2 regions of the Streptomyces vulcanius genome follow, and region 1 is predicted to be linked to the other one. Evidence: riboswitches for the same ligand, from Rfam matches in the RefSeq annotation. Region 1 holds a riboswitch; the other holds the start of a gene.
What was found. Region 1 has a riboswitch for glycine ahead of gcvT (glycine cleavage system aminomethyltransferase GcvT). Riboswitches for the same ligand answer to the same signal wherever they lie in the genome.
Positions count from the first base shown of each region.

Region 2: linked by a shared signal. The riboswitch ahead of gcvP (aminomethyl-transferring glycine dehydrogenase) and the one ahead of gcvT (glycine cleavage system aminomethyltransferase GcvT) in region 1 are both predicted to bind glycine.

Region 1 covers NZ_JBHSFK010000013.1:88,406-91,801, forward strand. Annotated here, with positions in the region: gene glyA (serine hydroxymethyltransferase) at 1-129, opposite strand, end outside; gene gcvH (glycine cleavage system protein GcvH) at 140-517, opposite strand; gene gcvT (glycine cleavage system aminomethyltransferase GcvT) at 628-1,749, opposite strand; glycine riboswitch at 1,825-1,947, opposite strand; glycine riboswitch at 1,948-2,056, opposite strand; gene ACFPIH_RS21095 (AAA family ATPase) at 2,228-2,902, shown strand; gene ACFPIH_RS21100 (enhanced serine sensitivity protein SseB) at 2,980-3,396, shown strand, end outside.
Region 2 covers NZ_JBHSFK010000028.1:9,884-13,279, reverse strand. Annotated here, with positions in the region: gene gcvP (aminomethyl-transferring glycine dehydrogenase) at 1-1,916, opposite strand, end outside; glycine riboswitch at 2,099-2,194, opposite strand; gene ACFPIH_RS35055 (PRC-barrel domain-containing protein) at 2,307-2,678, shown strand; gene ACFPIH_RS35050 (hypothetical protein) at 2,696-2,842, opposite strand; gene ACFPIH_RS35045 (DNA polymerase IV) at 2,944-3,396, opposite strand, start outside.

The DNA.
Region 1 (3,396 bases):
GACCGCGAGCGGAGCGAAGTTCTCCGAGGCGATCATCTCGAGCGTGGACTGCTGACGGTTCAGCTCGGCGTCGACCGCGGCGGCGATCTCCGGGTCGAGCTCGTGCAGGGGCGTGTTCAGAACAGTCATCTACGGATCCTCAGCCGGCGGTGAAGGCGGTGTACTCGTCGGCGGACAGCAGCTCGTCCTGCTCGCCCGTGACGCGCACCTTGAACAGCCACCCGCCCTCGAAGGGGGCGGAGTTCACCAGCGACGGGTCGTCGACGACGTCCTGGTTGACCTCGACGACCTCGCCGTCGACCGGCGAGTACAGGTCGCTGACCGACTTGGTCGACTCCAGCTCACCGCAGGACTCGCCCGCGGTCACCGTGGCACCGGCCTCCGGAAGCTGGACGAAGACCACGTCGCCGAGCGCGTTGGCCGCGTGCTCCGTGATGCCGACCGTCGACACGCCGTCCTCGGCGGCCGACAGCCACTCGTGCTCCTTGCTGTAGCGCAGCTGCTGGGGGTTGCTCATGGCCTGAATTCTCCTGTACACGGGGGAGGGGTGATGAAGGGGAGACTACGGAAGACGTGCGTGAGCAGCGGTGACGCCGTGGTTAAGCACGTCCGGCATCGCCTGTGGCGTTACTTCTGACGCTTGTAGAAGGGCAGCGCCACGACCTCGTACGGCTCGTGGCTGCCCCGGATGTCCACGCCGACGCCCGGCGTGCCCGGCGCCGCGTGCGCCGCGTCGACGTACGCCATCGCGATCGGCTTCCCCAGGGTGGGGGAGGGCGCGCCGGAGGTGACCTCGCCGATCACCTCGCCCCCGGCGACGACGGCGTACCCGGCGCGCGGCACCCGGCGGCCCTCGGCGACCAGGCCGACCAGGACGCGCGGGGGCCTGCGCTCGGCGAGAGCGGCGGCCTCGGACAGCGCCTCGCGCCCCACGAAGTCGCCCTCCTTCTCGAACTTGACCACTCGGCCGAGGCCCGCGTCGAAGGGGGTCAGGGACGTGGACAGCTCATGCCCGTACAGCGGCATGCCCGCCTCCAGGCGCAGCGTGTCCCGGCAGGACAGTCCGCAGGGGACCAGACCGGCCTGGGAGCCCGCCCCGGTCAGCGCCTGCCACAGCGCCACCGCGTGCTCCGGCCTCACGAACAGCTCGAAGCCGTCCTCGCCGGTGTACCCGGTGCGCGCGATCAGCGCGGGGACACCGGCCACCGTGCCCGGCAGGCCCGCGTAGTACTTCAGGCCGTCGAGGTCGGCGTCCGTGAGCGCCTTCATGATCCCCGGGGACTCGGGCCCCTGGACGGCGATCAGGGCGTAGGCGTCCCGGTCGTCGCGCACCTCGGCGTCGAAGCCGGCCGCGCGCTCCACCAGCGCGTCCAGCACCACCTGGGCGTTGGAGGCGTTCGCGACCACCATGTAGTCGGTTTCCGCGAGCCGGTAGACGATCAGGTCGTCCAGGATGCCGCCGTCGGCCCGGCAGATCATGGTGTAGCGGGCGCGTCCGGTCCTCACGCCCCCGATGTTCCCCACCAGGGCGAAGTCGAGAAGGGCCGCCGCCTGCGGGCCGGTCACGGTGATCTCGCCCATGTGGGAGAGGTCGAAGAGGCCGGCCCGGGTCCGCACCGCGGTGTGCTCGTCGCGCTCGGAGCCGTAGCGCAGGGGCATGTCCCAGCCGGCGAAGTCGGTCATCGTCGCGCCGAGCGAGCGATGCAGGGCGTCCAGGGCGGTGTGACGGAGTTCGGTACTGCTGCTCATCGGTCGGTCGTCTCCCAAGGCAATGGGGGTCCCTCCCGCGCGAGCGAAGCCGAGCGTGGGGGAGGGCGAGGTCGTTCCTCCCCATCTGTCATCGGAACCTGAGAGGTTCGCCATGATCACACGTATGGACACGTACATGATCCTGGCTTGCACCGTGGGTGGGACCACCGGCGACGGCGGCCCGCTTTTCAGATGTGCCTCGCCCGCGCGGTAACGGGGCCTGAGAGATTCAAGGGAGGGACTTGCTCCTTCGGCGCCCCGACGACAGTGCGAAAAGTGCTGCCGGGGACTCTCCCGCGCGGATTCAAACGGCCGGTATGCAGTTGGCGCGGACATCATCGCACGCCGCGCCCCCGTCGCGGCAGGCCGCATCTGTAACCGGCTTGTGGCGGTACGCGTACGAAAACGCGAGACACCACGCATTACCTTCTCTTTACACTCGACGGGGAGAAGACGTGTCTGACCCCAGGGGAGGACGATCAAGGTGAACAGGACCACGGCGTACGCGACGACCTCGGCCATCGCGCTGCCCGCACAGCCGGCCGCCCCCACCCGGGCGACGTCCGGCGCGCGGCCCGCGCCGGTCGTCCGCGACCTGCGCGAGCGCGCCGGCCACAGCCCCCACGGCCTGCTCTTCGGCCCCCGCGACCTGGTCGTCGTCACCGGTCTGCCGGGCAGCGGAAAGTCCACGCTCATGGCCCGTGCCGTGCCCGGCGCCCGTATCGACTCCCAGGACACCCGCGACCGCTGGGACGCCCGCGCGCCCCGCTTCCTGCCCTACGCGGTCTACCGCCCCCTCGTCCGGTTCGCCCACTACGCCGGGCTGCGCCGCGCGCTGCGCACCGGCGGGGGAGTGGTCGTACACGACTGCGGTACGCAGGCCTGGGTGCGCGACTGGCTGGCCCGCGAGGCCCGCCGCCGGGGCGGCATCCTGCACCTGCTCCTGCTGGACGTCGACCCGGACACGGCCCTCGAGGGACAGCGCGAGCGCGGCCGGGGCGTCTCGCGCTACGCCTTCCTGCGCCACCGCACGGCCGCCGCCCGGCTGATCCGCTCCGTGGAGAAGGGCCGGCTGCCCGAGGGCGTGGGCTCGGCGGTCCTGCTCGACCGGGACGCGGCGGACACCCTGCGCCGGATCGGCTTCACGGGCTGACCCACAGACCCTGAGGAAAGTCCCCGACACCCGATAGCCTTTCAGCCACAGCAGCGGTCCCCAGCAGGTGGTAGCAGATGGACTTCCCCCCGGCGAACTTCCCGGTCTCCCCGGACTTCCCGGAATTCCCGGCGCAGGCGCACCCCCATCCGCACGGCGGATGGCCCGGCAACGAACTGGAGGAGGCGCTCTCCGCCTCCCTCGGCATGCCGACCGCCTCCGGCCGCATCCTCGAGGTGCTCGGACGCAGCTTCGTCTGGGTGCCCCTGCCCAACGGCGGCGGCCCGCACAGCGGTCCCCTCGACCTGCCCACCGTGGAGATCGAAGGCCAGGCGTTCGTGCCGGTGTTCAGCTCCGAGGAGCAGTTCCGCCAGGTCGCCGGCTCGCACATGTCGTACACGATCGCCCCGGCGGTCGAGTTCGCCCGGGGCCTGCCCCCGCAGGTCGGCATCCTCGTCAACCCGGACGGCGTGGTCGGCGTCCCGCTGCCGCCG
Region 2 (3,396 bases), on a different contig from region 1:
CTGGCCCGCAGGTCCTCGACGTCGATCTCGCCGTCCTCGGCGGTCTTCACGACGACCACCCTCATACCCGCCATCACGGCGCTCGCCGCGTTCGTCCCGTGCGCGGAGGACGGGATCAGACACACGGTCCGCCGCTCGTCCCCGTTGGCCCGGTGGTACCCGCGCACGGCCAGCAGCCCGGCCAGCTCGCCCTGCGAGCCGGCGTTCGGCTGCAGCGACACCTTGTCGTACCCGGTGACCTCGGCGAGCTGCTCCTCCAGCTCACGGATGAGCGTGAGGTAGCCCTCCGCCTGCTCGGCGGGCGCGAAGGGGTGCAGCTGCCCGAACTCGGGCCAGGTGACCGGCTCCATCTCGGTGGTCGCGTTGAGCTTCATCGTGCAGGAGCCCAGCGGGATCATGCCCCGGTCGAGCGCGTAGTCCCGGTCGGCGAGCCGGCGCAGGTAGCGCAGCATCGCCGTCTCGGAACGGTGCTGGTGGAACACCGGGTGGGTCAGGACCGCGTCGGACCGCAGCAGCCCGGCGGGCAGCGCCTCCCCGGCCGCCGCGTCCAGCGCCTCGATGTCGCCCTCGACCCCGAAGGCGGCCCACACGGCGGCCACCTGGGCCCGCGCGGTGGTCTCGTCGCACGCGACCGACACCCGGTCGGCGTCCACGCGCCACAGGTTGACACCCCGCTCCCGCCCGGCGGCGACGACCTCGCCGGCCTTCCCGGGCACCCGCGCGGTCAGCGTGTCGAAGTACGAGCCGTGCACGACCTCCACACCACCTGCGGTGAGCCCCGCGGCCAGGATCGAGGCGTACCGGTGCGTCCGCCGGGCGATGGCCCGCAGCCCCTCGGGCCCGTGGTAGACGGCGTACATCCCTGCCATCACCGCGAGCAGCACCTGCGCCGTGCAGATGTTGCTGGTGGCCTTCTCCCGCCGGATGTGCTGCTCACGCGTCTGCAGGGCGAGCCGGTAGGCCTTGTGCCCGTCCGCGTCCACGGACACGCCCACGAGCCGCCCGGGCAGACTGCGCGCGAACTTCTCGTGCACCGCCATAAAGCCCGCGTGGGGCCCGCCGAAGCCCATCGGCACCCCGAACCGCTGCGTCGTACCGACCGCGATGTCCGCCCCGAGCTCGCCCGGCGACTTCAGCAACGTCAGCGCGAGCAGATCCGCGGCGACGGTCACCAGCGCACCGAGCCCGTGCGCCTCGTCGATCACCGCCTTGATGTCCCGTACGACACCGGAGGCGCCCGGGTACTGGATCAGCACCCCGTTGATCTCACGCCCGGCGACCTCGGCCGGGATGCCGTCACTGAGGTCGGCGACCACGACCTCCACGCCCGTCGGCTCCGCGCGCGTCTCGATCACGGCGACCGTCTGCGGCAGCACGTCCGCGTCGATCAGGAAGAGCCCCTTCTTGTTCTTCCCCATCCGCCGGGACAGCGCCATCGCCTCGGCGGCGGCCGTGCCCTCGTCGAGCAGCGAGGCACCGGAGGTCGGCAGCCCGGTGAGGTCGGCCACCATGGTCTGGAAGTTCAGCAGCGCCTCCAGGCGCCCCTGCGAGATCTCCGGCTGGTAGGGGGTGTAGGCCGTGTACCAGGCCGGGTTCTCCATGACATTGCGCAGGATCACCGGCGGCGTGAACGTGCCGTAGTACCCGAGTCCGATCATCGAGTGGAGGACCTGGTTGCGGTCGGCCAGCGACCTCAGCTCCGCCAGCACCTCGGCCTCGGTGCGCGCGCCCGGCAGCTCCAGCGCCCCGGCGTTCTTGATCACGTCCGGGACCGCGGCGGCGGTCAGCTCGTCGAGCGAGCCGTATCCGACCTGGGCGAGCATCTTGGCCCGGGCCTCCTGGTCGGGCCCGATGTGGCGCTGCTCGAAGGGGATTCCCTGTTCGAGTTCGGAGAGTGGAATGCGATCGGCGGTCATTGCTGAGGCCTCCTGGTCTGACGACCTTCAAGGGGCTCCACGGCACGGATCCCCGGACGGCCTCCCCCTCTGTCATCTCAACCTGAGAGCTTCACCGGCCGCCCACGGGCAGCCGGCTTTCACCGTCGGTGAGGACGGAGGCCGTCGACGCCGTCGACATCCGTCCTGCTTTCCAGAGTGACCTCGTCCGTGCGGTACGTGAGCCTGAGAGATTCCGGGGAGGATTTGCTCCTTCGGCGCCTCCGATGGTGTCCGGAGGACTCTCCCGCATGGGGTCTGCAGCCGTTGTCAGACTACCAGCGAGGTCAATGACGGCCCCTCGAGTGGCCGTGCGTCCCAATGTGTTCTTTTGTAGTGCTTACGACGGAGTTGCGAACACGTGGAGGGCCCGTGCAGACCGACATCGATCCGCGCAACCTGATCGGCCGCAAGGCGTTCGACCGCAATGGCGCCAAGATCGGCACCGTCGACGAGGTCTACCTGGACGACGCGACCGGAGTACCCGAGTGGGCGGCCATACGCACCGGCCTGTTCTCCCGCGACGCGTTCGTCCCGCTGGAGCCCAGCAAGCTGGTGGAGGGCACCCTGCGCGTCCCCTTCGACCGGGCCCTGATCAAGGACGCCCCCGACTTCGGCGTGGGCCGCCACCTCTCCCCCGAACAGGAACTCCAGCTGTATCACCACTACGGCCTCGACGTGGCCTCCCCGCCCCCGCTCCCTGACCACGACTTCGGCCGACTGGCAGGCACCGACGAGAGCTGAGCCCCTCCGGCATCTTTTCAGGAGCCGCAGACCCGTATGAGTGCCGCGAGCGCCCCGGCGGGGTCGTGGAGCACCCGCGCGCCGCCCGTGACGACCCGGCGGGCGCCGGCGTCGACCGGGTCGGTCCGCGCCCAGTCCACCGGGACCCGCGGTGCCCCACGCACAGGACCCCACGAGCAGCAGCCCCACGAGCAGCAGCCGCACCACATCACCGCGCCGCTCCGCCCACCGGGCGACCCGCTCGGCAACCTCCCGTACCGTCATGTCACACCCCCTTCACTCTCTGTAACGACTCGGTCTGATCCGGGGTTCCCTCCCCCGCAACGAATCTCTCAGCCGCTTTCCCGGCCGCCTTCTCAGCCGCCTCCTCAGCCGCGGAGTCCCCTTCCTCAGGTGTTCGCCGCACCAGCGGCAAGGGCTCCGCAACCGCCAGCTCGGGATCGTCGACGCGGAACGTCCGCACCCGCCCCGGCTCCGACTCCGGCGTCTCGAACCGCACGGTGACCCGGCCAAGCCCGCTGCCCTGCACCCACCCGTGCCCGAGCTCCGCGTGCCGTACGTCGTGCCCGGGGCGCCACCGGTGCTCGGCCGGCACCGGCTCCTCGCCGACGGGCTCGTCGGGCACCTCTTCCTCGGACAGGTCCGCCCGCTCCTCCGCGGCCTGGGCGAACAGGTCCTCCTGGGTGAAGTCGGCCAGACCGCTGACCCCGACCCCGAG